Regions from separate parts of the Pseudoalteromonas sp. SD03 genome, predicted to be linked through region 1. Evidence: predicted binding sites of a transcription regulator. Region 1 holds the regulator's gene; each other region holds the start of a gene.

Region 1 (11,016 bases):
TGTTGAACAAGTGGTGATTCGTGCTCTCGCATCTGCTCTGGTGTACCACTGCCAATAACGCCTTGATCAGCAATAATAATAACGTGGTCGGCAATACTCATTACTTCAGTCACATCGTGCGTGACAATTAAAGAAGATAAGCCAAGTACTTCGTTTAAAGATTTGATCAGCTTAACTAAAACCCCCATTGAAATAGGGTCTTGTCCTGCAAAAGGCTCATCATACATAATAAGTTCAGGATCAAGCGCTATAGAGCGAGCCAAAGCTGCACGACGTGCCATACCGCCAGATAACTCTGAAGGCATTAAATCTTTAGCACCACGTAAGCCAACAGCTTGTAATTTCATTAATACCACTAAACGGATTAAATCTTCACTGAGTTGCGTGTGCTCTCGAATGGGGAATGCAATGTTATCGAACACCGACATATCAGTAAATAAGGCACCGCTTTGAAATAACATACTCATGCGTTTACGTGCCGCGTAGAGTTCTTTGCGCGACATAGCGACAATGCTGTCGTTTTTAAATAAAATATCACCGGAGTCTGGTTTAAGCTGGCCACCTATTAGGCGTAGCATCGTGGTTTTGCCAATTCCGCTTGGCCCCATAATGGCAGTAATTTTACCCTCAGGTACGTCAAAGCTCATATTTTTATATATGACCCTATCGCCTCTAGAAAAGGTAACATCCTTGACTTCTACTATTGATTGCGACAAGTCGCTCTCCATAACAATACTCTCTCATATTTCTATTTTAAGGGTTTTTTAACCAATATGGAAAAAACAATTCGTAAGATTTTGTAATAGTGTCGCAAAAACAGTTATAAGATTGATTCAAGCAGCCTTAACTTTGGCTTAAAATTTCATATAAAAAGCGCCAAAGAATACTTAAAATAACCGCCTAATGTATTACACCTTATTCTTTTATTTATACTTTTATGGTGGCTTTTGTTACTATTCGCGCTATCTGAATTTACATTAATTGGCTTATCACAATGGTTACCTCGTTTGTCATTTTAATTCTTGGTTTTGCGGCTCTCGTATGGAGTGCAGACAGGTTTGTTTATGGTGCAGCAGCACTGGCTAAAAACTTTGGCGTGCCAACGCTAATTGTAGGTTTAACCGTGGTAGCTATGGGCTCTTCAGCGCCTGAAATGATGGTATCGGCTTCAGCAGCTTTGGCAAATAAAACCGATACTGCCGTGGGTAATGCAGTTGGTTCAAACATCACTAACATCTTATTAGTTTTAGGTATTACCGCCCTTTTAAGACCCTTATCAGTATCTTCAAGTACGTTAAAACGTGAAATTCCACTGGTACTGCTGGTCTCCATTGCAACTTGGTATATTTTTTCAGATAACTATTTTTCATTTTTTGAAGGTGCAGCCTTATTATCTGGCTTTGTTGTTTTTATTGGCGGACTTATTTTTGTCTCACTGCGAGCTAAAAACCAAGACGATCCGTTTGTGAGCGAAGCCTGTGACGAAGTACCTGACAACGTACCAACCAAAAAAGCTGTTTTTTGGCTGGTAGTGGGTATGATTTTACTGCCGGTTAGTTCACACTTTTTAGTTGGCTCAGCCGTTGATATCGCAAAATATTTTGGCTTAAGTGACTTAGTGATTGGTTTGACCATTATTGCTATAGGCACCAGCTTACCTGAACTTGCAGCTTCAATTGCAGGTGTACTTAAAAATGAAGATGACTTAGCGCTGGGTAACATAGTTGGTTCGAATATTTTTAATATTTTAGCGGTATTACCGCTGGCAGGATTAATTAATCCATCGGTTATCGATACTTCGGTTGCTAACCGTGATGTTATTATTATGATTGGCGCAACCTTGGCGCTAATTGCTATGTCATTGAACTTTAGAGGTCAAAGACGTATCAATAGAATAGAAGGTGGCTTGCTCATCGTCGCATTTATGATTTACCAAGGTTATATTTTTAGTCAAGTAGGATAGCCCATGGCAACGCTAAACTTTATTCAACAAGGGTTACGTGTTCTAGAGATTGAACGCCAAGCACTCAGCGATATTACACAATACGTTAATGAAAGCTTTAACCAAGCCTGTCAATTAATGTATGACTGCTCAGGTCGTATTATTGTTATTGGCATGGGTAAATCAGGCCATATTGGTAACAAAATAGCCGCCACTCTTGCCAGTACCGGCAGCCCCGCATTTTTTGTTCACCCGGGTGAAGCAAGCCATGGTGATTTAGGAATGATCACAGCAAATGACGTGGTTATCCTCATTTCAAACTCTGGTGAAACCAGCGAAGTACTTAATATTATTCCAGTATTAAAGCGCATTGGTGCCAAAATGATTGCCATGACAGGCAACCAAGGCTCAACCATGGCAACATTGGCAAATGTGCATGTGTGTATTAAAGTTGAACAAGAAGCCTGCTCATTGGGCTTAGCACCTACTGCAAGTACCACTGCCACACTCGCTATGGGTGATGCCATGGCGGTGGCATTATTAGAAGCACGCGGCTTTACTGCTGATGATTTTGCACTATCGCACCCTGGTGGTAGCTTAGGCAAGCGATTACTCTTAACTCTTAAAGATGTTATGCACAGTGGTGCTGATACGCCTATCATAAACGAGACGCAAACGATTAAAGATGCCTTGATTGAAATGTCGGCCAAAGGACTCGGCATGACCGCTATTGTTGATAGTGACCAGCAATTATCAGGCCTGTTTACCGATGGCGATTTACGCCGTATTTTAGAGCAACGTATTGACATTCATAGCACTGAAATTAATGTTGTGATGACCAAGTCGTGTACTACAGCCACCCAAGAGATGCTCGCGGCTGAAGCGTTAAATATTATGGAACAAAAACGTATTAATGGCTTAATTGTAATTAATGAGCATAATCAACCGATTGGCGCACTAAATATGCAAGACTTACTTAAAGCGGGAGTGCTATAAATGCAATTTGAAGATCTCTATCAACCGCTAAGTGATGATGCAAAGGCGCGCGCAAAAAAAGTAAAGCTATTAATTTGTGATATTGATGGTGTATTTTCTGATGGCCGTATTTACCTTGGAAACCAAGGTGAAGAACTCAAAGCATTTAACACCAAAGACGGATTTGGTATCAAAGCCCTGATTAACAGCGGTTTTGAAGTCGCCGTGATCACCGGGCGCCATTCTCATATAGTGCAGCAACGTATGAGCAGTTTAACCGTACAACATATATATCAAGGCCAAGAAGACAAACTCATAGCCTATCAAGAATTAAAACAAAAATTAGCGCTTAGCGATGAGCAAATTGCTTATATAGGTGATGATGGCCCAGACATGCCAGTAATGGAGCAAGTCGGTTTTGCGGTAGCCGTAAACGATGCTCATCCACTTATTAAACGTTTATCACATTATGTAACCCAACTGCCCGGCGGTTTTGGTGCGGTAAGAGAGCTGACAGACTTACTTATGCTCGAAAATAACAAGCCACTAACTAGCCAAGGAACGAGTTCATGAATGTAGCGCGCATTATACTGAGCGTTTTATTCATAAGCTGTATGGTTTGGCTCTGGTATCCTTATTTTACTAAGGTTGATATAACTGCAAGCGAAGAAACACAAGTTATTGCTAAGCCTGATTATACCGCTATTGAGCTAAAACAAACGGCTTATAATGAACAAGGTAAAGTGAGCCATAAGGTAACTGCGGTAAAAATGGAGTTGTATCAACAACTCGGTTTTACCTTTTTTGAAAAGCCTATATTCACTTTATACAACGAGCAGCAAACATGGCGTATTAACGCCGATGAAGCCACACTCTACGACGACCGTCAACTGGTGTTAGAGGGTAATGTAACCGCTCAAAATTTAGTAGATAACGCCATGATCGATACGATCACCGCCCAGACCATCAATGTTGATATAAAACTATTAACCATGCAATCACAGCAGCCTGTCGTTATTACAGGACCTAATTTAAAAATCACAGGTAAAGGCCTTGAGGCCGATTTAAAAACCGAGGTGATTAAACTTATTAACCATACGCGAACCCTATATTATGACCAATAACCTATTTAAAATTTTAATTGTTCCCTCACTATTAATTGCTTTTAACAGTAATGGCGCTGAACCTGCTGAAGCCCCCGCTGCAAATCAAATTTCAATTAGTGCAGATAAGCAAGAAGGTCAATTAAAAGAAAACGTAGGCATTTTTGAGAAAAATGTTGAAATTATTCATGGTAATCGCCGTATCACAGCTGACCGTTTAGAAGTGCATAAACGCGATGACCTAGGCGATAACAAACAGTTATTAATTGCCACAGGCAGCCCTGCATATTTTGAAGAAACACAAGCTGATGGCACCATAATGAGCGCCAGTGCTAATGAAGTGCGTTACGATGTGTCGCTGCGTTTTTTAACCTTAATCGGCGATGCAAGCATTGCTCAAGCAGGTCAAAAAATAACAGCTAAAAGTATCACTTACGATATCGAGCAGCAGTTAATTAGCGCAGAAAAAGACGAAAACTCAACAGACCGTGTACACACTATTTTAGTCCCTGTTGAAAATAAAAAAGAAGATGATAAAGGCCAACCATGAGCACATTAAAAGCAGAGCTATTAGCTAAAAGCTACAAAGGTCGTGAAGTTGTAAAAAACGTTGGCCTAGAGGTTGAAGCTGGCAGTATTGTGGGGTTACTTGGCCCTAATGGTGCAGGTAAAACCACCACTTTTTATATGATTGTAGGCCTTGTGCCTAGCGATAAAGGCAAAATATCAATTGATGATAAAGATATTACTTTATTACCGATGCACAGCCGAGCGCGTTTAGGGATTGGTTATTTACCGCAAGAGTCGTCTATTTTTAGAAAGCTGACTGTTTATCAAAACTTAATGGCTATCTTAGAAACACGTAAAGAATTAAATAAACAACAACGCGAAGATACCTTAAATAATTTACTTGATGAATTTAGCATTCAGCATATCCGCGATAGTCAAGGTATGGCTTTATCAGGTGGTGAACGTCGCCGCGTTGAAATTGCTCGCGCGTTAGCAGCAAACCCTAAATTTATCCTTTTAGACGAACCCTTTGCGGGGGTTGATCCTATCTCAGTATTAGATATTAAAAAGATTATAGAGCATCTTAAAAACCGAGGAATTGGCGTACTTATCACAGATCACAACGTACGCGAAACTCTTGATGTTTGTGAAAAAGCCTACATAGTTTCTCATGGGGAGTTAATTGCATCAGGCACTCCAGAATATGTATTAAACGATAAAACAGTACGCGATGTTTATTTAGGCGAGCAGTTCAAGCTCTAATATGTGTGTTATTACACTAAGCATCTGCTAAGATTAATTATACTTAGGTCTGTTGACCTTTCAAGGTTGAATTTGCAGCAGTCTGTTTGGTATTTAGGCAAGGCAGAGCCTATGTGGTGTGGTATTCCCCATAAATAGGCGATAACGCAGCATCAATGCCAAACAGGCGCTGCCCTTCGGGTTCTGCCTAGGGACGATTTACTCTTTGTTGCTCGGTTTTGACTTAGCCCACTAGGTTACAAACCTCGCGCCGCAATTAAACCGCCCCTAGTTTGAACAAATTTTAATCCGTAAAGGTCAACAGACCGTAATTTAAAAGGATTGTTAGAGATACATGAGGCAATCATTACAGCTGCGCATGGGCCAGCAACTTACAATGACTCCACAGTTGCAACAAGCAATTCGCTTATTGCAACTCAGTACATTGGATCTCCAGCAAGAAATTCAAGAAGCGCTCGATAGCAACCCCTTGCTTGAAGTTGAAGAACACGATTACAGCGAAGACACTGCAGGTAAAAACGAACAAAAAGCCGATAACGATGACTTAACGCTAAGTGCCTCAGCTGACGATAAACCTAGCGAGTATGAGCAAGATAGCGGCGAAGCAATGACCAAAGACACCATTAGCGATGATATGGCTATGGATGTTACTTGGGATGAATATATGAGCGCTGCGCCTGCCTCTTCATCGGGCCCAATGCCAGAAGATGAATCTATTTATCAAGGCTCTTCGACTGAAACGCTGCATGAGTATTTAATGTGGCAACTTCAACTGACGCCGTTTAGTCCTACCGATGAAGCGATAGCTATTGCAATTGTAGAAGCTGTGGACGATTCAGGGATTCTAACCCTTAGCTGTGAAGAAATATTAGAAAGCTTTAACCAAGAAAACGACGGCGAAGATGAAGTTGAACTTGACGAAATAGAAGCGGTACTAAAGCGTATTCAACTATTTGATCCAGTGGGAATAGCCGCGCGTAGTTTACAAGAGTGCTTGTGTATTCAGCTAAATCAATTTGATAAAGACACACCTTTTTTAAACGAAACAAAAATGATCTTAACCGATCATATTGATTTACTTGCTGCACGTGACTATCGCACGTTAATGAAAAAAACAAAGCTTAAAGAAGATGAGCTAAAAGAAATCATGACGTTGATTCATACGCTCAGCCCAAAACCGGCAGACACTATTGTCAGAGAAGAGTCTGAATACGTTATTCCTGATGTGTCGGTTAAAAAAGTTAAAGGTCGTTGGGTAGTTGAATTAAACCCAGATAGCATGCCTAAGATCAGAGTAAATAGCCAATATGCAGCTATGTCGCGTACGGTTAAATCAAGTGGTGATAGCCAATTTATTCGCTCGCACTTACAAGAGGCTAAATGGTTTATAAAAAGCTTAGAAAGTAGAAATGACACGCTACTTAAAGTAACCAACTGTATTGTGCAGCAGCAACAGGCCTTTTTTGAACACGGTCCTGAGGCTATGAAGCCTATGGTGCTTAACGATGTGGCTGAAATGGTGGAAATGCATGAGTCGACTATATCGCGTGTTACTACGCAAAAATACATGCATACACCACGTGGCATTTTTGAGCTTAAATATTTCTTTTCAAGCCATGTAAGTACTGAAAATGGTGGCGAATGTTCATCAACAGCAATACGTGCATTAATTAAAAAATTAATCGCTGCAGAAAACTCAGCTAAACCATTGAGTGATAGTAAAATTGCAGATATATTGGCAGAGCAAGGAATTAAAGTAGCGAGGAGAACCATTGCAAAATATCGCGAATCTCTAGCTATTCCCCCGTCTAATCAACGTAAAAGTTTGATTTAAGGCGTACAACAAAGAGGAAAATGTTTATGCAACTGAATTTAACTGGTCGCCATGTAGATATTACCGACTCGCTTAGAGACTACGTAAATAGTAAATTTTCGAAGTTACAGAGGCACACTGATCACATAACGAATGTGCACGTTATTCTCGATGTAGAAAAACTAAACCAAAAAGCTGAAGCAACCGTTCATGTTAGTGGCGCTGAGATTTTTGCCTCTACTGAGCATCAAGATATGTATGCCGCTATAGACTCGCTCATTGACAAGCTAGATCGTCAAGTAATTAAACACAAAGAGAAACTTGCTCGACACTAACACTATGAAACTAAGCTCACTTATCTGTCAGGACTGCAGTAAAGCTGCGGTCCTTTTTAATAGTAAAAAAAGAATTTTAGAATTTATCAGTGAATTGGCTCACAATAAGCTGCCCTATTTAACACAACAAGATATTCTTAATGCATTAACTGCAAGAGAAAAGCTTGGAAGTACAGGCATTGGCCGAGGCATTGCTATTCCACATGGTCGCATGAGTGGTGCTCAAGAGCCCCTTGCTTTGATTTTAGTGAGCGAAACAGCTATTAATTTTGATGCGATTGATAACCGACCGGTTGACATTTTTGTCGCGTTAATTGTTCCCGATGGCGATAATCAGCAGCATTTGAAGACGCTAGCCACGATTGCTGATAAGCTCAATGATAAAGAATTTTGTAAACAGTTACGCGCCGCCAAATCGGATAGCGAACTATATCAGGTTATCGTCAGTCAATCGTAGTAACAAAGAAAGGTGATAAATGGAATTAATAATTATAAGCGGTCGTTCAGGGTCAGGTAAATCTGTGGCGTTACGCGTTGTGGAAGACTTAGGTTATTATTGTGTAGACAATATTCCTCTTAATTTATTACCATCATTAGTGCGCAGTGTTTCCGACAGTTATAATAAAATTGCCGTGAGTGTTGATGTACGTAACCTACCTAAAGAGCAACAGCAGTTTAATGAAATCATTGAATATTTACCTGGTTTTACTAAACCAACGGTATTTTATTTAGACAGTGACGATCAAACATTAATAAAACGTTTTTCAGAAACGCGACGTCTCCACCCTTTATCTATTGATTCTTTGCCGCTTGATTTAGCCATAAAAAAAGAAAAACAACTGCTTGATGTATTGATTAATCGTGCTGATTATATGATTGATACCACAGATTTAAGTGTGCATCAGCTTGCTGAGTCTATTCGTGAAAAAATACTCGGAAAAAAAGATAAACAACTGATCATTACCTTTGAGTCATTTGGTTTTAAACACGGCATCCCTAAAGAAGCAGATTACGTATTCGATGCCCGCTTTTTACCAAACCCGCATTGGGAGCCTGAACTTAAGCCACTTACAGGGCTGGACCAACCAGTAAAAGACTACCTAGCAAGTCACAGTATAGTGCAAAAATTTACATGGCAAATTCAAACATTTGTGCAAACATGGTTGCCGCATTTAGAACGAAATAACCGCAGCTACTTAACCATTGCAATTGGCTGTACTGGTGGGCAACACCGCTCTGTTTATTTAGCGCAAACCATTGGTGAAAGCTTTGCAATGAGCCATCCTAATGTAAAAATTCGCCACCGAGAACAAGAATAAAGCTTGCGAGAAGATGTCATGCGCTTAGAAAATACATTTTTAATAAAAAACAAATTAGGATTACACGCTAGAGCGGCGACAGTATTAGCTCAGCTTTCTGTGCAATTTGATGCCACAATCACTTTATTTCAAGATGACAAACAGGCCGCTGGCGATAGCGTGCTGGCACTTATGTTGCTCGAAAGTAGCCAAGGCAAAGAAGTTAAGGTGGTATGCGAAGGCCCCGACGCTGAGCCTGCACTTAGCGCAATAGGTGAACTAATTGACCAACGATTTAATGAGCAAGAATAAAAAAGTTCATTATTAACTCATCATCCTAAGCTTAGGTTAATAGTGGTTGAGGTAGTTTGCTCACATAAAGTAAGATAAACTAAAATTGAATAGCATTTATACCCTTCCAGCATGTAATACAATTTAATTAAGGACGCCAATGCCTGAAGCTTTAGAACAAGATATTCCACTACAACAACTAAAACAGGTGACTAAGTCACTAAATAGTGGTCAATTTGTTCAAGTTAGACGCATGCTGGCAAAAACGGCGCCTTGTGATACCGCACTTCTTTTAGAATCATCCCCGCATAAAATTCGCCGTATGCTCTGGCAGCTTGTTGATCCTGATGTACAAGGTGATGTGCTTGAAGAGCTGTCTGAAGATGTACGTTTGGGTATTATTGCGCAAATGGCACCCGAGCACATTGCTGCCGCAACCGAAGACATGGGCCATGATGACTTAGGGGAAGTACTACGTAGCCTACCTGACACCGTTTATAAAGATGTTGTTAGCGCTATGGATATTCAAGATAGAGAACGTGCAACGCAGGCTTTATCGTATCAAGAGCGCTCTGCTGGCGCATTGATGAATATAGATACCGTTACTATTCGCCCCGATGTGACTCTAGATGTGGTACTGCGTTATATTCGCTTACGCGGCGAATTACCTGAGGGTACAGATGACTTATATGTGGTTGATGAAAATAACTGCTTTTTAGGCGCCCTATCGCTGAGTACTTTATTAACTAATCCCCCTGAAAAAATTGTTCATGAGTTAATGGATGAAGACTGTGAGTCTATTCCTATTTCAATGGATGAGAGCGAAGTTGCACAATTGTTTGAGCGTCATAACTGGATATCGGCACCGGTTGTTGATGACAACGCACACTTGCTTGGGCGGATCACCATTGATGATATCGTTGATGTTATTCGTGAAGACGCTGAGCACAGTTTACTGGGTTTAGCGGGTTTAGATGATGAAGAAGATACCTTTGCACCTGTGTTGAAAAGCTCTAAAAAGCGCTCAATTTGGCTGGGTGTAAACTTACTAACTGCATTGCTGGCTGCAATTGTGGCGAGCTTTTTTGAAAACACCTTAGCTATATTACCAATTCTTGCTGTGCTCAATGGTATTGTCCCGTCAATGGGTGGGGTTGCAGGCAGCCAAACCTTAACTTTGGTTATTCGCGGTATCGCGGTGGGCCATATCAACCAAACTAACCAACGTTTTTTATTATTAAAAGAACTCGCTATCGGCGCGATTAACGGTATGGTTTGGTCTATCCTAATTGCCGGTGTCGTTGCGCTTTGGCAATGGGATTTCAAACTCGGTGGTGTTTTAGCGTTTGCTATGTTTATGAATTTAGTTGCAGCAGGTATTGCGGGTGCTAGTATCCCACTATTGCTTAAAAAAATGAAAATAGATCCAGCACTTGCAGGCAGTGTGGTACTAACCACGGTAACTGATATTGTTGGTATATTTGCCTTCTTAGGTACTGCGACTTGGTTATTGATTTAATCTTTTTATAAACAAAAACACCGCATCAATACGCGGTGTTTTTGTTTAAGCCGATAGTTACTTTACATAAGTTAAGGCTACTTAGCGCGTTGGCGATTACCACCTACCTTAGGTTTAGTGTTGGCTTTTTTAAACTGGCTAAAGCCAGTATGACGAGTCAGCGCAGGACGACCGCCCTTGTTACCTTTTCCGCCTTTGGTTTGTCTTTCATCTCGTCCTTCTTCAGGGACTAAACAGTTAGGTCCTTTACCAATAAGCTTGGCTTTGCCCATGTTACGCAGGGCTTCGCGGATCATTGGCCAACCGGCAGGATCGTGATAGCGTAAAATCGCTTTATGCAAACGACGTTGGCGCGCTCCCTTAGGCACAGGTACTTGCTCCGTATTATTTTTAATATTACGTAGCGAGTTCATTTCTGTGTGGTAAATGGTGGTTGCGTTGGCCATCGGTGATGGATAAAAATTTTGT
Region 2 (11,016 bases), 1.4 Mb from region 1:
AGGGAAATACCTAAATCACGCATTTGTGCTAATTTGTAGCGTAAAGTACGCGGGCTAATACCTAAGGTTTCGGCGACCTCTTTACGTTTTCCTTGGCAGCGTGCCAAGGTTTCTAAAATAATACGATGTTCTTTATCTTTAAGCTCATCTTTGTAACTACCAGTATCGACGGCTAACAAATCATTTTTTTGCTCATCTGCAGGCGCTGCTTTTTCATCATAATAAGCGTTACTGAGACTACTTTTTACAGGCTCAATGTCAGCTTTAGTTTCTGCCACAAAATGCGTTGGGGCTAGATTTTCGATAAAAATAGCATGCTCATCAATACTATTTCCACTGCGTAAAATTAATGCTCGCTGGATAACGTTATCTAGTTCGCGTACGTTACCGGGCCAGCTATGGCTAAGCAGTTTTTGCTCTGCACTGCTATCTAAATACGCCATTGGCTCTTTGCTTTTACTTAAGTGACGTTCAATCAAATGTTTAGCCAACACAATAATGTCCCCTGGGCGCTCACACAGTGGTCGCCATAGCAGTGGGAAAACATTGAGTCGATAGTATAAATCTTCGCGGAACTGGTTTTCAGCAACCGCTTCTTTTAACTCTCGGTTACTTGTGGCAAGCACACGTACATCCAGTGCAATGGTTTTACGACCACCTAAACGCTCAACTTCACGCTCTTGTAGTACACGTAACAGCTTGGCTTGCAGGCCTAAATCCATTTCGGTGATTTCATCAAGTAAAATAGTACCCCCCTGCGCTTGTTCAAACTTACCAGGACAAGCCTGTATCGCACCGGTAAACGCACCTTTTTCATAACCAAATAAAGTGGCTTCGAGCATATTTTCTGGAATAGCAGCGCAATTAATCGCTACAAACGGTTCATTACAGCGTTTTGATTTGTCATGAATATAACGCGCCAGTACTTCTTTACCAGAGCCACTTGGCCCAAGCACCATCACACTGGCATCTGAACGAGCAACTTTATTAGCAAGTTCGAGTAATTGAATACTACTAGGGTCGGCGACAATGGGCCCGTCTGTTTCTTTTTCTTTTTCTGGTAAGTAACGACTCACCATATTCAATAGCACTTCTGGTGCAAATGGCTTGGCCATATAATCAATCGCGCCTAAACGCATAGCCTCTACAGCATCATCAATAGTGGCGTAGGCCGTCATCATTAGTACGGGTAAATCAGGGTAATTTAATTTAATACTACGTAATAAATCCAAGCCGCTCATTGCGCCCATTTGTACATCACTGACCACCAATGAAAATGCTTCTTTTTTTAGTAGCACCATGGCTTGCTCGGCACTATTGGCGGCCATACAGGCTATACCTGACATTTCAAGCGTATCAATTAATGCTTCACGAAGTCCGGCGTCATCTTCTACAACTAAAATAGTGTTACTCATTGTGACTCCCCTAATTTAGATGTGACACTAATAGGTAGCAACATACTAAAAATTGCTCCCCCTTGTGGGTTGTTGTTTGCTTCAACACGTCCCTGATGTGCACTGGCCACTGAACTTACAACGGCAAGTCCTAAACCAGTACCTTGGCTTTTAGTGGTATAAAAGGGTTCAAATATTTTTTCAGTTTGTGCTAAATCAAGCCCAGGGCCATTATCACTAACACTAATGCGAACATAATCAGAGTCTTGTATATCACGCAAAGCACTAAGATGTACTTGTGCACCACTGCCAATGACTTGAATACTATTATGAATTAGGTTTTGAATTGCGCTTGCCAATGCTGTTTTGTTACCCATAATTTCAATATCGGGTTCAGGTAAGCTCACATTTAATTCGCTATCATTGAGCGCTACCATAGCATCGGCACCGGCTTTAACTTCACTTAGTAGCTGTTGCATCGACACTTGCTCAACAACTTGCTGATCACCACTTTTAGCAAATAACAGCATGTCGTTTACTTGGGTTTCTAAATCTTTTAAACGTGACATTAATTTAGTATGAAAACTGCCGCGAGACGCTTCGGGTAAGCGTTTTGAGCCTAAATTTGCGGCATACAACATAGCCGCTGATAACGGTGTGCGTACTTGATGAGCTAAAGACGCAACCATTTTACCTAAGGCACTTAAACGCTGCATATGCGCGACTCGCTTTTGTAAGCGTCGGGTTTCGGTTAAATCGGTCATTAGTATAAGTTGCCCAGGCTCAGGCGCGAGTGCAGTAATATCGAGCTTTATTAAGCGTCCATCTTTTAACGACACTTCATGACCATCATCTTGATGAGGACGAAATGAGCGCTGAATAACGCTAAACCACTTCTCTCCTTCTAATGGCTCGCCGAGCATATCGATAGCTATTTGGTTTGCCTTAGCGATCATTCCTTTACCATCAAGTACAATAACGCCCGCAGGCATGGTATCAACCAGATGAGAGAGCCAACTTGCTTGTTGACGCAAATCACTCAACTCACCAACATACTCCTCTTGCAGTAAACATGGGTTATACTGATTAGCAGAAATAAACTGGGGTTTTAGCACACTTGCAAGGGCCATAATCAACTCTCTAAAATAATGTAGATACTGTAGCTAATGCACAATATGTACCAAAATTATTTCATAATAATATCAACAATTTAAATAGTTAAAATACGTGCCGTAAAAATGACGCGCTAAGGAATAAGCATGAAAGAAGAAGCTCAGTGTCGCTGTCCATGGTTAGATACTTCAAAACCCGACTACGTGGATTACCATGACCATGAATGGGGCGTACCTGTGTATGACGATCACCTACTTTTTGAGTTTTTAACGTTAGAATCGGCACAAGCAGGGTTAAGTTGGTACACCATATTAAAAAAGCGCGCTAATTATAAAAACGCCTTTGCAAACTTTGATGTAAATAAAGTAGCGGCCTTTACTGAGCAGGACCTAGAAACATTAATGCAAAATGAGGGAATTGTTCGCAACCGCTTAAAAATAGCCGCAACAATTAATAATGCAAAGTGCTTCATTGCTATTCAAAAAGAGTTTGGCAGCTTTAGTGATTACCAGTGGCGGTTTGTTGGCAATAAACCTCAGGTAAACGATTTAGAGACGCTTGCGGATTACCCTGCAGTTACTGAAGCATCAACGTTATTTGCAAAAGATTTAAAAAAGCGCGGTTTTAAGTTTTTAGGCCCAACCACAGTGTATGCCTACATGCAGGCGTGTGGAATGGTTAACGATCATAGTAATAATTGCTTTAGAAAAGAAGAAGTTAAAAAGCTAGGCTAGGTGGGGTTACGGGTTACGAGACGCGGGGTTAACCCGCTGACAAGTATAGCGCCGAGTTTGCATTAAACGCGGTGTTTAGTTTTTCTAACCTAATACCTGAAACCTGCCCTTAGCTCTCAATCTCTCGATAGGTTATATTTTTTCATTTTTTCGACCAGAGTGGTTCGCCTTACGCCAAGCACCTCGGCAGCACGGGCGACAACGTAATCAAAGCGCTCTAATGCCTGTGTGATTAAGTTAATTTCAAGCTCAGCTAAGTACTCTTTAAGCTCAATACCTTCATCGGGCAATAAACCAGGTGCGGCCTGAGCAAAGTCATCTTCTAGATCTATTTCATCTTCACTAAATCCGCCGCTAAAAATATCATTAAATGCATCACGCTCCATCAGTTCTTCTGGGTACTGTGGCTCATAGGCTTCAACTTCAATGTAGCGGTATTTATTAGGTAAGTCAGGAACATCCACCACCTTGTCTGGGAACATAATAACCATACGCTCAACTAAGTTAGCGAGCTCACGAATATTACCCGGCCAAGAATGTTCTTTTAAACTATCAATAGCACGCTCTGTAAACTTAGCCGTAGTACCGCTTTGTTCATTTACACGGCGCATAAGCTCTTTAAGTAGTAATGGTATGTCTTCTGCGCGTTGAGCAAGAGATGGGCTCTCAATAGGAAAAACATTTAAGCGATAGTATAAATCTTCTCTAAATGAGCCTTTTTCTATCATGTTTTCAAGGTCACGGTGGGTTGCAGCAATCACACGCACATCAGCTTGGATCGCTTTGGTACCACCAACGCGCTCATAGCTACGCTCTTGGAGCACTCGCAGTAACTTAACCTGCATTTGCAGTGGCATATCCCCTATTTCATCTAAAAATAGCGTGCCACCTTGCGCTAACTCAAAACGGCCTTTTCGTGCTGAAATAGCCCCAGTAAACGCGCCTTTTTCATGACCAAATAGTTCACTTTCTAGTAGCTCTGCAGGAATTGCCCCACAGTTTACTGGTACAAAAGGGCCTTTATTACGCTTAGAAAGCAAATGTACGTTACGGGCAACTACTTCTTTACCTGTGCCCGACTCACCTAAAATAAGTACGTTAGCATCGGTTTTAGCAACCTGCGTAATTAAAAAGCGTAAATCTTTTACCGCTTTGGTTTCACCAACAAGACCATCAAAGGTGCTTTTCTCTTTATTATTTTTATGTTCATGCGGCAACATGCGCTGATATTGCTGACAGTCGTGTAACAGCTGTGTGGTTATTTCATGAGTAAATGGCTCACATATCAACCCCACAACATTAGCCAAACTCAACAAAGGTTTAAGCGTTTCACCAATGAGTAAAAAAGGAAATGTTGGGTATCGTTTAATTAAACTTTCGTGATCTAAAGACTGCAAAGCACCTAACACCACAATACATTCTTTGTTTTGATAGTGGCTACATGCCTGTTCAAAGTCAGCTTCTGTTTGCAACTGTACCGCCTCACCAATAAAAGTAAGCGATGCGTATAATCCAATAGAGCGATTGTTATTATTATCTAAAATTAAGATCATCTTTAGCGAGCCATTTATTTCACTAATTTGTTTTATTAATCAAATTGTAAGCCAGTTGGGTTTGGATGCAAGCAATAGCGGCGATTTTTTGACATTAACGCCAAAAAACAGACACTGGCCGCACAAAGTCAATACTTTATAACTATTAATTGCCTGGGTAGTTTTAGTGATATACATACTTAGGATGAATTAAACGACATTATAATGCGATTTTCAATGATACGATTCCACACAGAAGAAACACATAAAAACTGCTATTATTACTTAAAGGTGTGACTGTTTTTGCCGATAAAGTAATAGTCAAACTTATGTTGGAACTAAACTTGCTTAGAGTTCTGAACATGTTATTAAAATTTGAGGAATTACCTATGGCTCATGCATCAATCAATAAATACCGTCAAATAACAGTTAGCAGTGTTAAAGAAATGACGCCTTACGACCAAGTTAAACTCGTGTTTGTGAATATTGTTGGCAAGCTCTCTGCTGCAAAAGGATTTATTGAACGTAAAGAGTTAGAAAAAAAAGGCAACGCAATCTCTGATTGTATTGTGCTACTTGGTGCGTTGCAGCAGGTATTAAATTTTGAACACAATAATGAAGTATCAACTAACTTAGACTCTTTGTATGACTACTGCCAGCGCTGCTTATTAACAGCAAACCTTGAAAACAATATAGATAAAATCGATGAAGTAATTACCTTGATTAAAGAGATTAAATCAGGTTGGGAAGCAATTCCATTCGAGCAAAGAGAACCACAACTATAATGGCTTTAAAGCAAATAACGAGTTCACAAGTTACAGATAGTGAAACTCGCAAATATTGTAATGAGCTAGTGAGTTTGATTAATGACTCAGAGGATTGGGATATTGAGCAAGCGCTGAGTATTCATAATAAGCTTGATACATATATAAGTGAATCACTTACAAGAGAAAAAGCTTTTTACTCTGCGACTGAACTTGAGTTTTTAATTAACCTAATAGAACAGCTATCTGCTAAAATGGATGCTCAAAAACAACTATTAGCGGTTAAAATAGTTGGTAATCAAAAAAATAAAAAAGCTGTAAATAAGTATAAATCTAACTTTTAAAATAGATTTGGCAATATTAGGCTGGTTAGCTGTGGAGAGAATCTCATGTTTGATGGAAAGGTAGTTTTAATAACAGGTGGAACAGGGTCGTTCGGTAAAAAGTATGTAAAAACACTATTAGAGCGGTACAGTCCAAAAAAAATTATTATCTTTTCTCGTGACGAGTTAAAACAGTTTGAGATGCAGCAAGATTTTGATCAGCCTTGCATGCGCTACTTTATTGGTGATGTTCGAGATAAAGAACGACTAAATCGCGCAATGCGTGGCGTTGATTATGTCATCCATGCTGCAGCCCTTAAGCAGGTACCTGCCGCAGAGTACAACCCAATGGAATGCATCAAAACTAATATTAATGGCGCAGAAAACGTCATTAATGCAGCACTTGATAACAATGTTGAAAAAGTCATTGCCCTCTCTACAGATAAAGCAGCTAACCCTATTAATTTGTATGGTGCCACTAAATTAGCCTCGGATAAATTATTTGTAGCGGCAAACAATATTGCAGGCGGCCATAAAACGACTTTTTCAGTAGTGCGTTATGGGAATGTAGTATGTTCGCGAGGGTCAGTTGTGCCTATTTTCCAAAAATTCATTAATGAAGGCCGTGATCACATCCCTATCACTCATGACGAAATGACTCGTTTTTGGATAAGCCTTCAACAAGGTGTTGATTTTGTTTTAACAAATTTCGCGCGCATGTTGGGCGGTGAAATTTTCGTACCTAAAATCCCATCAATTCGAATTGCTGATTTAGCAAAAGCAATGGCTCCTGAATTACCTATTAAAATTATTGGTATTCGCCCAGGAGAGAAACTTCATGAAGTTATGTGCCCTGCCGATCTGTGTTTTGAAACCTATGAATATAACGATCATTTTGTAATTGCACCAGGCATCAAATTTAGCAGTCGTAGTAATGACTTTACAGTTAATGCACTTAATGAAAAGGGAAAAAAAGTTCAGCAAGGCTTTGAATATAACTCTTTGAACAACCCACATTACATGACGATTGAAGAAATTGAAGCCTTCAATATTGAAGCCTTAATTTAAAAGTAATGACTCCATGATCCCATACGGCAAACAAGCTATCTCTCAACAAGACATCGACGCAGTAGTTGATGTCTTAAAATCTGATTGGTTAACGCAAGGCCCAAAAGTACCCGCTTTTGAGCAAGCCATCGCAAATTATTGTGGCAGCACCTATGCATGTGCAACAAACAGTGCCACATCAGCATTGCACGTTGCATGTTTAACGTTAAATGTGGGGAAAGATGACATCGTGTGGACCTCCCCTATTTCGTTCGTTGCTTCCGCAAATTGTGCACTGTACTGTGGTGCTCAAATAGACTTTGTGGATATTGATGTAGCAACAGGGAATATGTGCACTGATGAGTTAGAAAAAAAACTTATTATTGCTAAAGAAAATAATCGTTTACCAAAGGTAGTCATCCCAGTTCACCTGGCAGGTCAATCATGTGATATGCAGGCTATATATCAACTTGCAGTTGAATATGGCTTTAAGATTATTGAAGATGCTTCACATTCTATTGGTGCAAAATATTTAGGTAAGCCTGTGGGCAGCTGTGAGTTTTCAGATATTTGCGTATTTAGCTTTCATCCAGTCAAAATAATCACCTCAGCTGAAGGTGGAATGGCGGTAACAAACAACAAACGACTTGCTAATAAAATGGTGCGTTTACGTAGTCACGGGATTACATCCGATCAGAGTGAAATGACAGAGCCAAGTCATGGCCCTTGGTACTATCAGCAAGTTGAACTCGGCTTTAATTATAGAATGACTGAGTTACAAGCTGCACTAGGCCTTAGCCAGCTCTCAAAGCTTGATGAATTTGTTGCAAAACGCAACCAGCTAGCTAAAGTATATACTAGCAAGCTAAAAGATATGTCTATCAATCATTTAACTCAATCACACCAAAGCTATTCTAGTTACCATCTATATATTTTAACCTTGTCTGGTGATGCAATTGTAAAACATGATTCTCTTATCTGTAGTTTAAGAGAGCAAGGCATAACGAGTCATTTGCATTACATTCCAATTCATATACAACCTTATTACAAAGAGCTTGGCTTTAAGGCAAATGACTTTCCAAATGCAATGAGATACTACAGCTGCGCTCTCACCATACCTTTGCATCCTGGATTAACTAATTCAGAACAAAACTTCATAATAGAAACATTAGCTAAACAACTATGAAAATCGCTTTAGGAACCGCCCAATTTGGTTTGAATTATGGTATTAGTAACACCCTTGGGCAGGTAAAAAAAAATGAGATCAAACGAATACTTAGTGCTGCGCTAGACGCTGGCATTACAGTGGTTGATACGGCATCAGCTTATGGAATTAGCGAGAGTAATATTGGCCAATCGGGTTTAAGCCAAGCTTTATCTATCGTTACTAAAGTATCAAGTGAAAATATTCACGCGCAGGTAGAAAAAAGCTTAAAAAATCTGAACTGTGACTCAATTGATGCAGTGTTATTTCATAATTGTGAGTTGCTTTTAAGCAGCTCAGGGGAAGACTATTTTTCGCAGCTAGAGCAGTTAAAAACCAAAGGCATAGTTAAGCGAATAGGTGTTTCTGTTTATAATCCTAAAGAACTTGAATTACTTAGTGAAAGGTTTAATTTAGATCTGATTCAAGCTCCTGTTAATTGGTTAGATCAACGTTTTATACAACCTGAAATTATCGATAAGCTAATAGAAAAAAATATAAAGCTTCACGCTCGCTCGATATTTTTACAAGGGCTTTTATTAGAGCCAATGATTCAAAATAACGCTTATTTTTCACAGTTTAATAATGAGTTTTCTCAGTATAATCGTGTTATTAATGAATTAGGCTGCAATCGGCTAACTTTCGCATTAGCAATTATTGCGCAAAAAGCCCCTCATATCGAAAATGCAATTATAGGATGTTGCTCACAAGAACAGTTAACACAATTAATAGACAGCTACTGCGCCGCAAAAAAGCTTACACTCCCCTCGGATGACGTTTTAGCCTCTTTAGCTTCAAGTAATTTAGCATTAATCAATCCATCGCAATGGCTTGGTTAATTAAGCGCTAGGATTAAAAATATGATAAATGCTTTCATGCAAGCTAGGACAGGATCAACACGCTTACCTAATAAAGTTTTAAAGAACCTCCAAGGTTTACCTATGTTTATTCAACAAGCTAAGCGTGTACAACGAGCAAAATTAGTAGACAACCTAGTTATTGTCACAAGTACTGATGAAAGTGACGACATTATTGAACAGTTATGCAATGAGAATAATTTATTATGCTTTAGAGGAAGTTTAAGCAATGTTCTCAGCCGGTACTTTCATGCTGAACTCAATTACCCTTGTGATGCTATCGTTAGAATAACAGCTGACTGCCCAGTGATTGACCCTGAGCTCATGGACTATGTCATTAATAGTCATTTAAAAAACAAAAATGATTATACTTCAAACTGCTTAGTAGCCACATACCCTGATGGTCTCGATATTGAAGTGATCAGTAAAAAGGCCTTACATAACGCTTATAAATATGCAGAAAAGCCTTCTGAGCTAGAACACGTAACACCTTATATAACAAGTCACCCTGATAAGTATAAGTTACAGAATATCCAAAGTGAGCAAGACCTCTCTGCCTATAGATGGACTGTTGACGAACCCAATGACTTTGAGTTGATTTCATCAATATATGAAAATTTATATGTAAAAAAGCCTAATTTTAATTATCAAGATATACTGGAATTGTTATCGCATAAACCAGAGCTGAACTTATTAAACTCCCAAATTGCTCGAAATGAGGGAATGGTTAAATCATTAAAACAAGATAAAGAAGAAGGCTATGAATAATTACACTAATTCAGCGGAGTGGCTACATAGAGCTGAAAAAACCATTCCTCTAGGTTCCCAAACTTTTAGTAAGAGTAGAATTGCGTTCCCACAAAATGCAGCACCTTTATTTATTGAACGAGGTTTAGGTTCTAAAGTGTGGGATGCAGATAATAATGAGTATATTGACTTTGTGAATGGCTTACTTTCTGTTTCTTTAGGCTACTGTGATGCTGATGTAAATCAAGCTGTGATAGACCAGCTTAGCTCAGGGATCACTTTCTCCCTTCCTCATAGATTAGAAATGGAAGTCGCCGAAGAACTCACAAAGCTAATACCTTGCGCTGAAATGGTGCGTTTTGGTAAAAATGGCAGTGACGCAACATCTGCTGCTATTCGACTAGCAAGAGCTTATACAAAAAGAGAGCATGTTGCAGTCTGTGGTTATCATGGTTGGCAAGATTGGTATATTGGCTCAACAACCAGAAATTTAGGTGTTCCCGAGTGTGTTAGAGCGCTTACCCATACGTTTACATACAATGACCTTAGCTCATTAGAAAGGCTCTTTACTGAATACCCTGAACAGCTTGCTGCTGTAATTATGGAGCCAATGAATATAGCCTTTCCAGAAGCTGGATTTCTTGAAGGAGTACAAGCACTTTGTAAAAAACATGGCTCTGTACTAATTTTTGACGAAACAATTACCGGTTTTCGGTTTGATCTACATGGTGCTCAAGGCTTATTTAATATTACACCTGACCTAGCAACCTTTGGCAAAGGCATGGCAAACGGATTCCCTATTTCAGCTATTGTTGGAAAGAAAGAAATAATGTCATTGATGGAAGATATTTTCTTCTCCGGCACCTTTGCGGGCGAAACCATGTCTTTAGTTGCTACAAAAACAACATTAAAAAAAATGCAGCAAGAAAGAGTACTGACACATATTCACACTTTAGGTGAAAAATTAATTTGTGAGCTTAATAAATTAATAGAAAAACACGATGTAAAAGATTGGCTGAGCACTGCAGGTCATCCGTCATGGTCTTTTATTATTATTAAAGACACTCAAAAATATTCCTCATTAGAGCTAAAATCTTTATTTATTCAAGAGATGTGCACTAGAGGTATTTTAATTGGTGGTAGTCATAACCTTAGCTTTGCCCATACACATGATGATATAGAGAAATTACTTAATGCATACGATGAAGTTATTTTTATTTTAAAAAATACAATAAAAACGCAAAATTTGTATGATATTTTTAAAGGTAAACTATTAGAGCCCGTTTTTAAGGTGAGATAAT
Region 3 (11,016 bases), 400 kb from region 1:
AAGCGCATTCAAATCAAAAGGAGCGACTTCTAAGGTGAGCTTTTGTGATTCAATTTTAGAGATATCGAGTACATCATTGATTAAACTTAACAATGATTTAGACGCTAAATTAATTTTATTTAAATAATCAGAAAGAATTTCAGGGCTATCTTCATTTTTAGCTAGGGTTGAAAAGCCAATCACAGCGTTAAGTGGGGTGCGAATTTCATGGCTCATATTTGCTAAAAATCGGCTTTTAGCCTGATTTGCTAAATCAGATTGCTGTTTAGCTTTAACGAGCGAGCGAGTACGCTCTGCTACCAAGCGTGAGAGTGCAAGGTGCTGGTTATTAAATAACAGTAATATCAGTAAAATGAGTGAGCTTACAATGACCTGTAAAATAAGTAAAAAGAGGGTCATATGATTGTTTTGATGCGGTAGGAATTCATCATTAATTGTTAAATCAACCAGCCATGTTTGCCCTGCAAAATTAATCGTGATGGTTGTCAGTTTATTGCTTTTGGTCGGTATATTTTCGGCGTTTGAATAAAATGGATTGCTAGTATTAGCTTCATAAATAGCGATATTAAACATCTTATTTTGTGCTTGGGTAATCGACTGAGCAAGTATGTTTTTTACTAAAAATACACCTGTTGCGTAGCCTTTAATTGAGGCAACTTCGTTATTTTGTTGATACACAGGAGCAAATAATAAATACGCAGGTTCAGGTTGTTTTGCTTGAACTAACTGAATTATTTTAGTGCCCACAGGGCGATTTTTAATGCGTGGGTCGAGTAAAGTCTCACGGCGATCTTTACGAGAATTGAGATTAAAACCTATGGCAGATTGGTTTTCTGCAAAAGGGGCAATATAGGTAATAACCACCAATGGATCGTTGCTTGATAATGGCGCCCCTTTAATGCTCGGATCAAAGTTGTATGCAGTATAAACTTCATTGAGCTGTTTGTTAAAGTCACTGACCTGAGCGGGGAGGATTTTACGATTCCATGAAAATGCTTTAATAAATGAATGCTCAGCCAGTAATTCGGCACTGTAGCTATCAAACTCTTGCTTGCTTAAAGTCGGTGTTGATTGTATTTGGCTTGCAAGGCTTTGTACGGTTATTTGGCTGAGGTTTAAATTGCTCAGCAAACTGTTTTCAATAATAGATGTTTCGCGCTTAGCTATTTGTATCGCATTTGAATACGTCTCTTGGTTGTATAGCTTAGTGGTTAAAGCTACAGAGATAAATAATACCGAGCACACTGCAATAGTAGGTAATGGGGTAACATCATGGCGTTTAAATTTTGGTTGTAATAACGCCAATAAAAAGGGAGTTGCGATCAGTACGCCGAGAGAGTCACCAAGCCACCAAAAAGTAACGTTGTTCCAATGATTATCAATGCTGTAAGCAGGGTTAAACTGACTTAAAGCATAGACGCCAATATTGGCCGATATTAGGCTGACGACAATACCGACGACAAAAATAAAATAAATAATAGATTGGCGTTGTTTTAAATACAACGGATGGCCTAGCCAGTACTTTAAAAGAGCAGCGCCAATCATGCCTTGTAGCACGGCGCCTAAACCGATTAGCAGTACTTGTTGTAGTGTATTACCAATTAAAACCTGATCAGTGATTGGGTTATCACCGGTACTTAAATTAAAGGCGACAGAGGCAATAAATAATGCTGGGATAAAACGCCACCACCAGATAAAACAGCCAACTAGGGCAATACCTGCAGGGAGCCAGATAGGGATGACTTGTGATTGAAAGGCAAAATTAGTCAATAACTTACCAGTTGCAAAATACGCAACCGCAAATGATATGTAAAAAACAAAAGAACTGGATGTTGAACGAAAAATCTTCACATGCATCCTTGTTAAATATTATTTTTATAATGATATTTTAGTATAGCGAATCGGCACTAAATAGTATTATTTTTTAAAGTGGTAGCTGCTTTTTACTAAATGATTGTTTGAGTACTACCGTTGACTCTATATTGGCGATGCAGCTTAAGCTCCCCAGCTGGTGCTTTACAAACTGCTCATAGCTTTCTAAATCCTGAGAAATAATTTTCAGTAAATAATCGTGGCTACCTGAGATCACAGAGCACTCAAGTACATGGGCTAGCTTTTCTACATGCTGCTCAAATTGCTGTGCCGCACTCACCGAGTTTTGACTTAGTCGCACAAAGGCATAAACCAGCACATTAAGGTTGAGCGACTTAGGGTTAATGGCAGCGTGATAGCCCGTAATTACATGTTCCTGCTCAAGTTTTTTGATACGTCTAAGAGTTGGGGTGTCTGATAGGTTAATGGTATTGGCTAATTCAGAAACCGACATGCGGGCATGCGATTGTAAGGCAACCAGTAACTGCTGATCTTTTTTATCTAACATGACTATGGGATCTTATTAATTATTTTAATTTTGTTAGTGATTATTGCTAACTAAAGGTGTTTTTACTATTTTTTTTGGCGTTTTACCCTCAGGGGTTTTTGTTAGCATTAAAACATAATAATAACAGGGTGTAGTTATGAGTTCTTTTACTGCTAAGTTTGACCGTTGGATAAGATCAGAGTTTGTAAGCTTAAACTCGCAATTAGAACAGCTTTATTGGCAGCAAACCGATAAGGCTAATGTTGAGGGGATTGGTGATAGCTTAAAGCTGGCACTAAAGGAGCAAGGCAATGCGCTGATCAGCGATTTATTGGCCGAAGGCAATACCGACGAAGGATTTGATAGCGCATTCGATTTGCTTGGTAATGTTGGTTTGTTTATGGCTGCTTGTCGCAGGCATGAGATCACAGAGCCGAGCAGAGAAACAACCTCACCATTAGTTGAAGCATCGGCGCTTGCTATGCATATTGGTGCCTCTATAGGTGTAACGCCTCGTTTTGCTACCGCGCATCTAACCACGCATAATAAAGCCATTAATGGCACCTATAAGCGTTTTACAAATCTTGATGATGAAGCCCTTTTTTTAGATTACAACACCCAAGGTATTTTAGCGTATAAGCGCGCAAGCGATGCTTTATTAAAAATATTACCTTTGGGTATTTCTCACCCCGTTACAGCCGAACTACTTGAGGTGGTTAAAACGGCATTAATGGATGTAATAGCGTCGAATAACGCCTTATACACTCAGCTAGACACCGAACGTTTTTTTAATTGTGTACGCCCATATTACAAGCCTTACAGGGTAGGTAAAGAGGTTTACCGTGGTGCAAATGCGGGAGACTTTGCCGGTATTAATGTTATTGATATGCTGCTAGGGCTTTGCAGTGCCAATGAGCCGAGTTACTCGCAAATGCTGGTGGATAAATTTTTATATATGATGCCAGATGATCAACAAATACTTCGTGAAGCCATGCGTATGCAAAGCCTAATGGATGATTTTTTAGAGGCCGAACAATATAAAAATACAGACTGGTTTCAAAAGCACGGCAAACTATTTATTCAAGTGTGTAAATTACATGGCGACACCGCTATCGGTCATCATAATCAGCTGGTGGAAAAGTTTATTGCTCAGCCATCACAGCACATGCAACAACAGCATATGAGTAAAGTAACCGCCAGTGGACCTCCTCTACCGGTACTGCTCGATTCATTAGCTAAGTTAAGAGATAGGCGTGCCGCGGCAAAGCGTGACGATATTAATACGCGTTTTGATGATTTAAACACGCTAAAACAGTGGATTAATTAATATGGCTAAAAATGATTTTTGTATGCCACAGGGTTGTTATTTATTAAGCCACTCTGTCGGCCGTCCTCTAAAAACGAGCTTAGAAAATGCCACTGAACATTTTTTTACTCCTTGGCAAGAAAGTGTAAAAGAGCCATGGAAACAGTGGTTACCCGCCATTGAAAGATTTACTGAGGCATTAGGGCAGCTGTTTAATGCGCCTAGTGAGCAATTTTGTCCTCAGGTTAATTTATCCAGTGGTTTAACTAAATTGGTGATGTCACACCCCGTATTTAATAAACCACAGTGTACGGTATTAATGGCGCAGGCTGATTTTCCCAGTATGGGGTTTGCAATGCAAAAAGCACTGCCTGACTGTGCAAAAATACGCTACATCCCTGAGCATGAAGACTTGAGTGATAGACAGGTATGGCAGCGATATTTAACTTCAGAGATTGATGGGGTCTTTGTTAGCCATGTTTATTCTAATACGGGTGTACAAGCTCCCATAAACGATATTGTGGCGCTGAGTAAAGTCACGAATACACTCTCAATAATTGATGTGGCGCAATCGGCAGGGGTTATCCCTGTCGATCTAACGGCGTTAAATGCTGACTTTATGATTGGTTCAAGTGTGAAGTGGCTATGCGGAGGGCCAGGAGCTGCTTATTTATGGGTAAATCCAAAGCAAATAACACAATGTGAACCAAAAGATGTTGGCTGGTTTTCACATCAAAACCCATTCGAGTTTGATATTGCGCATTTTCAATATAACGCTAAAACACTAAGGTTTTGGGGCGGTACGCCCTCGGTACTTCCTTATATTATTGCCGCTCATAGTATTGAATATATTGTTGAATTTGGCGTTGAACAAGTGAGATCGCACAACTTGATGTTACTTGAGTTAATTCAGCAGCAATTGGGCGCTTTTTTAATGTCACCTAGCGCTAAAGAGCAATGTAGTGGCACTGCTATTTTGCAGTTTTCTGAGCATCAGCAAAGTGTATTAACGGCATTAGAGGCTGCAAAAATAAGTGTTGATGTGCGTAAACTCGGCATCCGTGTTTCACCTCACATATATAATACAAAGTCAGAGATACAAACATTTATTGATGTTGTGAAGCACATACTTAAGGTTGCTGGCTAAGCTGCTGTTTTTTTTGAGTGAGTGCTTCTATTTGTTGTTGTGCTTGCTTGATTTGTGGGTCAAATCGCTGCTTAAGTGCCGCCGTTTCAGTGGTAATGGCATTCGCAATTGAGCTAGCCCCTAAGCGATTTGCTTTATCTTGGGTCATGTAATCGATTTGCTGTTTTTTTTGTGCGTATTCTTGTTGGTATTGTTTAATCTTAAGCTCAAGCTGCACAATATCACGCTCTATTTGTTGCACCGCTAGATAATCGTCAACAGAAGTATCGGCAACTGGTGTGTTCTCAGATTGTGGCGTATTTTTTTGCATGATGTTGACGTTTCTAAGCGTGATCACTTGAGCGTCTTCAGCGCAAGGAGTTTGACTAAAAGTAGGCACTCCTTTAATGGTACATTTATAAACCGTCACTTCATTTGCCATGCTAGCAGCACAGGCACCCAAACAACATAGTAGTAATATTAGCTTTGCCATGGTTAAACCTAAGCTGGTTTAAAGTACCATTTATAATGCACTAAGTTGTGACACCATACAATTTGTTTAATTTATTAGCATGCGCTCGCGACGGCCTTATACAAAGTGCAAATTAATAGAGGCTATTAAATTTTAGGCATAAAAAAACCACAATTAAGTGGCTTGTAATCAGTAATGGTGGAGAGGGAGGGATTCGAACCCTCGATAGAGCTACAAACTCTATACTCCCTTAGCAGGGGAGCTCCTTCGGCCACTCGGACACCTCTCCGACGCATTATTCAGCGTGTTATCAATCGGAAAAAACCAATTAATACAAATAAGTGGTGGAGAGATAGGGATTTGAACCCTAGAGGGGCTATAAACCCCTGCCGGTTTTCAAGACCGGTGCATTCGACCACTCTGCCATCTCTCCACGTCGTGATGCAGGATAATACTTAGGTGAGTTGCCTGTGTAAATAGCAAAAAGATCGTTTGCTTAAAAAGTGAGCGTAAATGCGGTTTTTTTTGTAAATTATGAAAATTAAAGATGATTTTTAGCTATGAGGAGGGAGCTGGCAGCAAACAGATGGAGCTAAAGAAGAAACTTCATTTAGTGGTTGGGTGTTTGCTGCAACAATACAAAAATCATGGTTGGGTGATTATTTGTATTGAATTGCACCGCCAAGTGCTAATTTTTTTCCGTAACGGTTAAGTTTAGCTAACATTCTCGCTTTGCGATTAGTTGGTTTAACTGCAACGTGAGTTGTGGCTGTTTGGTTTAATGTATTAATTGGGTTCATTGTATTCGCTCCAAGGTTGTGTCTGTTGAAAACGTGTGCATTTTGCCCGTAGGTTGGTTAAAAATAAAGCGATAAAAATTGCTGGTGAAGTATTAGTTTTTTTAATCTGAAAGTGTTTTTTTGATTTGCTATTTAATGGCGTTTTTTTGATTTTGTATATTTATTCATTACATTCGTGTGCTATATCACTTTTATGTGGGGTTTTTTCAGTTTTTTAATTTTAATATGTTTATAAATAGATTATTTTGAATAGTTATTCAGATTAAATTATTTTGTATTAATGGGGTGGGTTTTACTTCATTCAAAGATTTAACATGCTATTTATAGGTGGTTAATTATTTATTAGAGAAGAGCATTAAATAAACGATAAAAAAGAGTGTTGCTAGGCTTTTAAATTATAAAAAAAGTGCCTAGGTTACTAGGCACTTTGGAGTTAGTTGCGTTTTAAAACGCGTCTAACTGGGGATCGCACCGCCTCAAGAATTTAAAACTTAAAAAGAGGTGGTTTTAATATGTTGCAATTTGGGCTTACAATCATCAGCTCGGACGGCATTCTAAGTGATCTAGAGCGAAGTGAAGATTATACTTTGGTTTGTATTTTACTATGAAGCCACAAAATGCCTCTGCACGGCAAGAGCAGATCCGCTCAACAGTCTATTATTTGAGTTAAATGGGACTGGTGGGGGTAAAAACGCAAAATGCGGCATAGCTTAAAAGCAAATGCCGCAAAGGGAGATTAATTAAAATGCTGAGTAGTTAGTGCTGTTTTATAGTAAATAACTCATAGCCTTTTAATGCAGGCACTTGCGCAGCAAGTTGAGTTTCTTGTTGTGCGATTTCAACAAAGTCACCACACAGTGTATTTGCACGCTGTTCAAGTTTTTTTGCATGGAGCTCTACTTTTTCTTCTATTTGTGCGCCCATATTTTCCATGCGCTCTTCAAAGGCTTGCATGTCGCCACCTGAACCCATTAGCTCAGAGCCTAATGCTACTAAAATACTGCCCATTGATTGCATTACGGCCGACTCAACGGCAGTTTCTATTTGTTGTTCAAACTGCTGTTCAAAGTTTTCACCAAACTGAGTGAAGCTTTGCTGGCCCATGACAAATGTACCTTGTTGGTAAAAGGTACCCTCTACTTCTTGTTGAATATCGTCCATTAAGGTAGCAATGTTATCGAGGCCATCAATATTAAATGCATTGGCGACTTCTTCTAATGCAACGCCCGCAATTTTAACGCCATCAAGTGCAATGTTGGCTACTTCAGGTAATTGCGCACGTAAATTATCTGTGTAGTTGGTCAGTGCTTGGCGCTGAGCGCTATTTAATGCTACTTGCTCGCCATTGATCGACAACTCACCTTGAGTGGTAAAAGTCATACGTTGATTGTTGGCTTTAAAAATTTCTAATTCACTTGGCTTTATACGTACATCGTTTTTAAACTCAACTTTACATTCGTCGTTACTAAATGAAATTGAAGAGCTGTTATCGTTATGAGCCATGGCGACGGGGGCGCACATAATTGCGCTAACTAATAATAATTCTTTCATGTTTATTCTCTGTTTTTTGCTGATGATAATTAACTTATAACAAGTTTGGTGCCAATAGTTTTTAGTGTTTAAAAACAGTGGTTTGTGATTTTTAAGGTGCTTTGAAGTTGAAAGTAAAGTCATTGAAAAAGCTAAAATTTGGTCAAAATAACCAATAATCAAATGCTAATAAATAAAATTTATCGATACGATAAAAAACTCTCACTTTCCACAATTCAAATTTAGCGCTATTTATTCACAATACTGACACAGAGACTATTTAGGATAGCGATGTGGCTTTATTTTGACGTAAATTTGTACAATGAATTTGCGTTGAACATTTTAATTTCACCAATTATCGCGATACAAGAATCCGTAATTGGTCTCAAACACTTTATGGAGTGGGTTGTGGGTAAGACATTTAGTTACGATGCGCTAGATGATGATTTTGTTGAAGACGAATACGAAATGGTAGGGCGTAATCAACACGACAAGAAAAAGCAAAAGGTGAAAAGAAAGTTAGAGGATTACCTTGAGCAAAAACGCTTGCGTAAAAACCTAGGTGAAGATGACTTAAACGATTATATTGATTAGGTTGTCGCTAGTATAAATCAGTGCCGACATATTAGCTTTTAACTGCTACTTAGGTAGTATTTAAAGCTCTGTGGGTTGGTAATAAAGAGGCTTTATGCCTCTTTATAATTTTTAAGCCTCAAACTTTAGCTGCGAGCAATGCTTTTTCAATTACTTTTTCTAGTTTTTCAGGTTTAGTAAAGGGCGCGTAGCGCTTAATGGGTGAGCCATCTGCATTAATCAAAAACTTTGTGAAGTTCCACTTAATTTTTCGTGTCAAAAACCCCGGCAATACAGATTTTAGATAGCGAAAAACCGAATGTGTATGCTGACCATTAACGTTCACTTTTTCTGCGATTAAAAAACTAACTCCGTAATTGATTAAACAACCTTGCGCTATTTGATTCGCGTCTCCGGGTTCTTGCTGGCCAAATTGGTTACACGGGAAACCTATAATGACTAAACCTTGGCTGGCATACTTTTCGTGTAATGCTTGCAATGACTCGTATTGATAGGTGAATCCACACTCACTTGCGGTATTTACTATTAACACAACTTTACCTACAAACTCTTTAAAATCGATAGGTTGGCCTTGCAGGCTAGTAGCACTTAGTTGATGAAATGGGTGCATATTATTAAGCTATTATTTGTTTATTTGGCATAGTCTAACCTTTGCTTGGTGATTAACAAAGTCGAAATAGTGAACACTGCTATGGCGTTACTGTTAATTTAAAATCAAAAATAACCCCATACCAGCAAGTGTGGTTAGGTAAATATTATGTGTTTTGTAAGCAACTATAATGGCTACAATCGCTGCGCTTAAATAAGGGTTTTGCCAATTTAGATTAATGCCACCATCATTTATAAATACAATCGGCACCCAAATCGCTGTTAGAACCGCAGGTGCACTGAAGCTCAAAAACTGCTGCATTTTAGGCCCTACTTTAAATGGTAGCGCGCGGTGTAAGAATAAATAACGGGTAAAAAAGGTAATACATGCCATAAGTAAAATAGTCGTCATCATGATTTAGCGTCCTTATTTTTTACTATTCTAGTTACAGTGTAACCTGCACTCATTGCTAATAGTGCTGAGCATACCAACCACAGCTCAAAGCCTGTGCTTTTTAATAAAGTGGCACAGATCCCTGCAACAATGACCGTGACAAGAGTGGCTAAATTTTTAACTCCTGGGATAACCAAAGCAATAAAGGTTGCAGCAATCGCAAAGTCGAGTCCTAAGTTGGTGAGATCAGGGAGCATAGTACCGGCTACAATACCGATCAGAGTCCAAATATTCCAAGCAATGTAAAAGCTAAAGCCTGCGCTGAGCGCGTAAATTAGGCGCGTTTTAGTCTGGTAGGCGCGAGGGTGATGCGAAAAAGCAAATAGTTCATCGGTTAATACAAAGCTGACTGGAAGGCGCCAACGCATGGGTTGCTCAATCACTTTGTGACGAACCGCCAAGCCATATAAAAAATGGCGAGAGCTAATAATAAACGTGGTAAATAAAATGGTTAATAGAGGGGTATTACCAGCAATGAGCTCAATTGCAACCAGCTGCGCCGAGCCTGCAAATACTAGTAGCGACATGGCTTGAGTTTCAAAAGGGGTAAAGCCATTTTGTATTGCCAACGAGCCACATAAAATCCCCCAAGGAATAACGGCTAAACATAATGGCAGCATATCTAAAAAGCCTTTTAGTATCGGTTTTTTAATGGACTGCATGTGTTTTACTCTGCGCACTGGTAGAAAGACTCATTAGGATACCTTAATATTAAGATGCTAAAATAGTTAGCGTTTTAGATGATACTGTTTTTTAGGGAAGGTGCAATGTTCAAGGTAAAAGTGTGGGATGGCTTTTTAAGAAGCTTTCATTGGTTATTAGTATTGAGTATTGCTGCGCTTTATTTTAGTGCTGAAGAGGGCATGATAGAGCTACATTTTGTGATTGGCTTTTTTACTTTAGCGCTTATCTCAACGCGGATTATATGGGGTCTTATAGGCAGTAAAACGGCAAGAATATCGGCATTACTGCATTCTCCTAAGTCGGTGCTTGCTTCTTTTAGAGGCAAAAAAATAAATGATGTGGGCCATTCTGCACCAGGCAGTTATATGGTGTTATTATTTTTTATCCTGATTATTACGCAACTGGTTAGTGGTTTAATGAGCAGTGATGGCATTTTAACTGATGGCCCGTTAGCGCAGTATGTATCGAGTGATACGATTGATTTTGCCAACTGGCTGCACCATATCAATTTTGATATTTTATTTTATGCGATTATTTTGCATGTTGTGGCTATTATTGCTTACAAAATTAAAGGCAAGCCTTTAGTAAAAGCAATGATCACCGGCAATAAAGCACTGCCAACACAAAGCTTAGAGCCTGAGACAAAGTCACCATGGATTGCATGGGTTTTATTTTTACTATTACTGGTTTTATTAATGAGTACTTGGGGAAGTGAGCCTTTAAGTTATCTGCTTAGTTAAAAAAATGGCGCTAATACAGCGCCATTTTTATTGTTTAATACACAGAATTTATTAGTCTTTGAATTGCTTATGGCAATCTTTACAGCCTTTAGCCCATGCACCAAATGCTTTACCAATGACCGCTTTGTCACCTGTTTGAGCTGCTACAGCAAGTTCATCAGCATATTGCTGAAACGCTGTCGCTTTTTTCATAAAAGTATCGTTTTCAGACCATACCGCAGGAAGTGCTGATGTATCGCCTTTTTCAGTGCCTGCGTAAAAGGCCTCCCAAGGCATTTTAGATAATGCCGCTGCGTTATTTGCACGCTGCTTAAATTGCTCTGCATCAAAAGGAATTTTACCCTTCAGCATGGCACCCATATC

What was found. Region 1 encodes sigma-54, which starts transcription at its own class of promoters, with help from an activator protein. Its sites were predicted from a motif close to GTTGGCACGNNNNTNGNNT; they were not measured.
Region 2: the regulator sigma-54 is predicted to act here: its motif matches at 2,561-2,579, upstream of ABZP26_RS11960 (PAS domain-containing sensor histidine kinase).
Region 3: the regulator sigma-54 is predicted to act here: its motif matches at 7,652-7,670, upstream of ABZP26_RS00315 (YggN family protein).

Annotation. Positions count from the first base shown of each region.
Region 1 is NZ_CP162514.1:451,883-462,898, reverse strand. It holds gene ABZP26_RS02210 (ATP-binding cassette domain-containing protein) at 1-728, opposite strand, end outside; gene ABZP26_RS02205 (calcium/sodium antiporter) at 995-1,963, shown strand; gene ABZP26_RS02200 (KpsF/GutQ family sugar-phosphate isomerase) at 1,967-2,938, shown strand; gene kdsC (3-deoxy-manno-octulosonate-8-phosphatase KdsC) at 2,939-3,490, shown strand; gene lptC (LPS export ABC transporter periplasmic protein LptC) at 3,487-4,041, shown strand; gene lptA (lipopolysaccharide transport periplasmic protein LptA) at 4,031-4,570, shown strand; gene lptB (LPS export ABC transporter ATP-binding protein) at 4,567-5,292, shown strand; gene ABZP26_RS02175 (RNA polymerase factor sigma-54) at 5,627-7,126, shown strand; gene hpf (ribosome hibernation promoting factor) at 7,153-7,440, shown strand; gene ptsN (PTS IIA-like nitrogen regulatory protein PtsN) at 7,445-7,897, shown strand; gene rapZ (RNase adapter RapZ) at 7,917-8,759, shown strand; gene ABZP26_RS02155 (HPr family phosphocarrier protein) at 8,778-9,050, shown strand; gene mgtE (magnesium transporter) at 9,190-10,548, shown strand; gene ABZP26_RS02145 (YgiQ family radical SAM protein) at 10,626-11,016, opposite strand, start outside.
Region 2 is NZ_CP162514.1:2,550,270-2,561,285, forward strand. It holds gene ABZP26_RS11955 (sigma-54 dependent transcriptional regulator) at 1-1,415, opposite strand, end outside; gene ABZP26_RS11960 (PAS domain-containing sensor histidine kinase) at 1,412-2,524, opposite strand; gene ABZP26_RS11965 (DNA-3-methyladenine glycosylase I) at 2,654-3,241, shown strand; gene ABZP26_RS11970 (sigma-54-dependent Fis family transcriptional regulator) at 3,358-4,794, opposite strand; gene fliS (flagellar export chaperone FliS) at 5,163-5,558, shown strand; gene ABZP26_RS11980 (hypothetical protein) at 5,558-5,881, shown strand; gene pseB (UDP-N-acetylglucosamine 4,6-dehydratase (inverting)) at 5,927-6,928, shown strand; gene pseC (UDP-4-amino-4,6-dideoxy-N-acetyl-beta-L-altrosamine transaminase) at 6,942-8,093, shown strand; gene ABZP26_RS11995 (aldo/keto reductase) at 8,090-8,950, shown strand; gene ABZP26_RS12000 (glycosyltransferase family protein) at 8,972-9,736, shown strand; gene ABZP26_RS12005 (aminotransferase class III-fold pyridoxal phosphate-dependent enzyme) at 9,729-11,015, shown strand; gene pseG (UDP-2,4-diacetamido-2,4,6-trideoxy-beta-L-altropyranose hydrolase) at 11,015-11,016, shown strand, end outside.
Region 3 is NZ_CP162514.1:55,715-66,730, forward strand. It holds gene ABZP26_RS00275 (CHASE domain-containing protein) at 1-1,851, opposite strand, end outside; gene ABZP26_RS00280 (Lrp/AsnC family transcriptional regulator) at 1,925-2,380, opposite strand; gene ABZP26_RS00285 (monodechloroaminopyrrolnitrin synthase PrnB family protein) at 2,517-3,686, shown strand; gene ABZP26_RS00290 (aminotransferase class V-fold PLP-dependent enzyme) at 3,688-4,812, shown strand; gene ABZP26_RS00295 (RNA-binding protein) at 4,796-5,284, opposite strand; tRNA gene ABZP26_RS00300 (tRNA-Ser) at 5,460-5,552, opposite strand; tRNA gene ABZP26_RS00305 (tRNA-Ser) at 5,606-5,696, opposite strand; gene ABZP26_RS00310 (hypothetical protein) at 5,923-6,063, opposite strand; gene ABZP26_RS00315 (YggN family protein) at 6,820-7,614, opposite strand; gene ABZP26_RS00320 (PA3496 family putative envelope integrity protein) at 8,002-8,187, shown strand; gene ABZP26_RS00325 (glutathione peroxidase) at 8,306-8,797, opposite strand; gene ABZP26_RS00330 (AzlD domain-containing protein) at 8,891-9,190, opposite strand; gene ABZP26_RS00335 (AzlC family ABC transporter permease) at 9,187-9,891, opposite strand; gene ABZP26_RS00340 (cytochrome b/b6 domain-containing protein) at 9,997-10,653, shown strand; gene ABZP26_RS00345 (cytochrome c) at 10,705-11,016, opposite strand, start outside.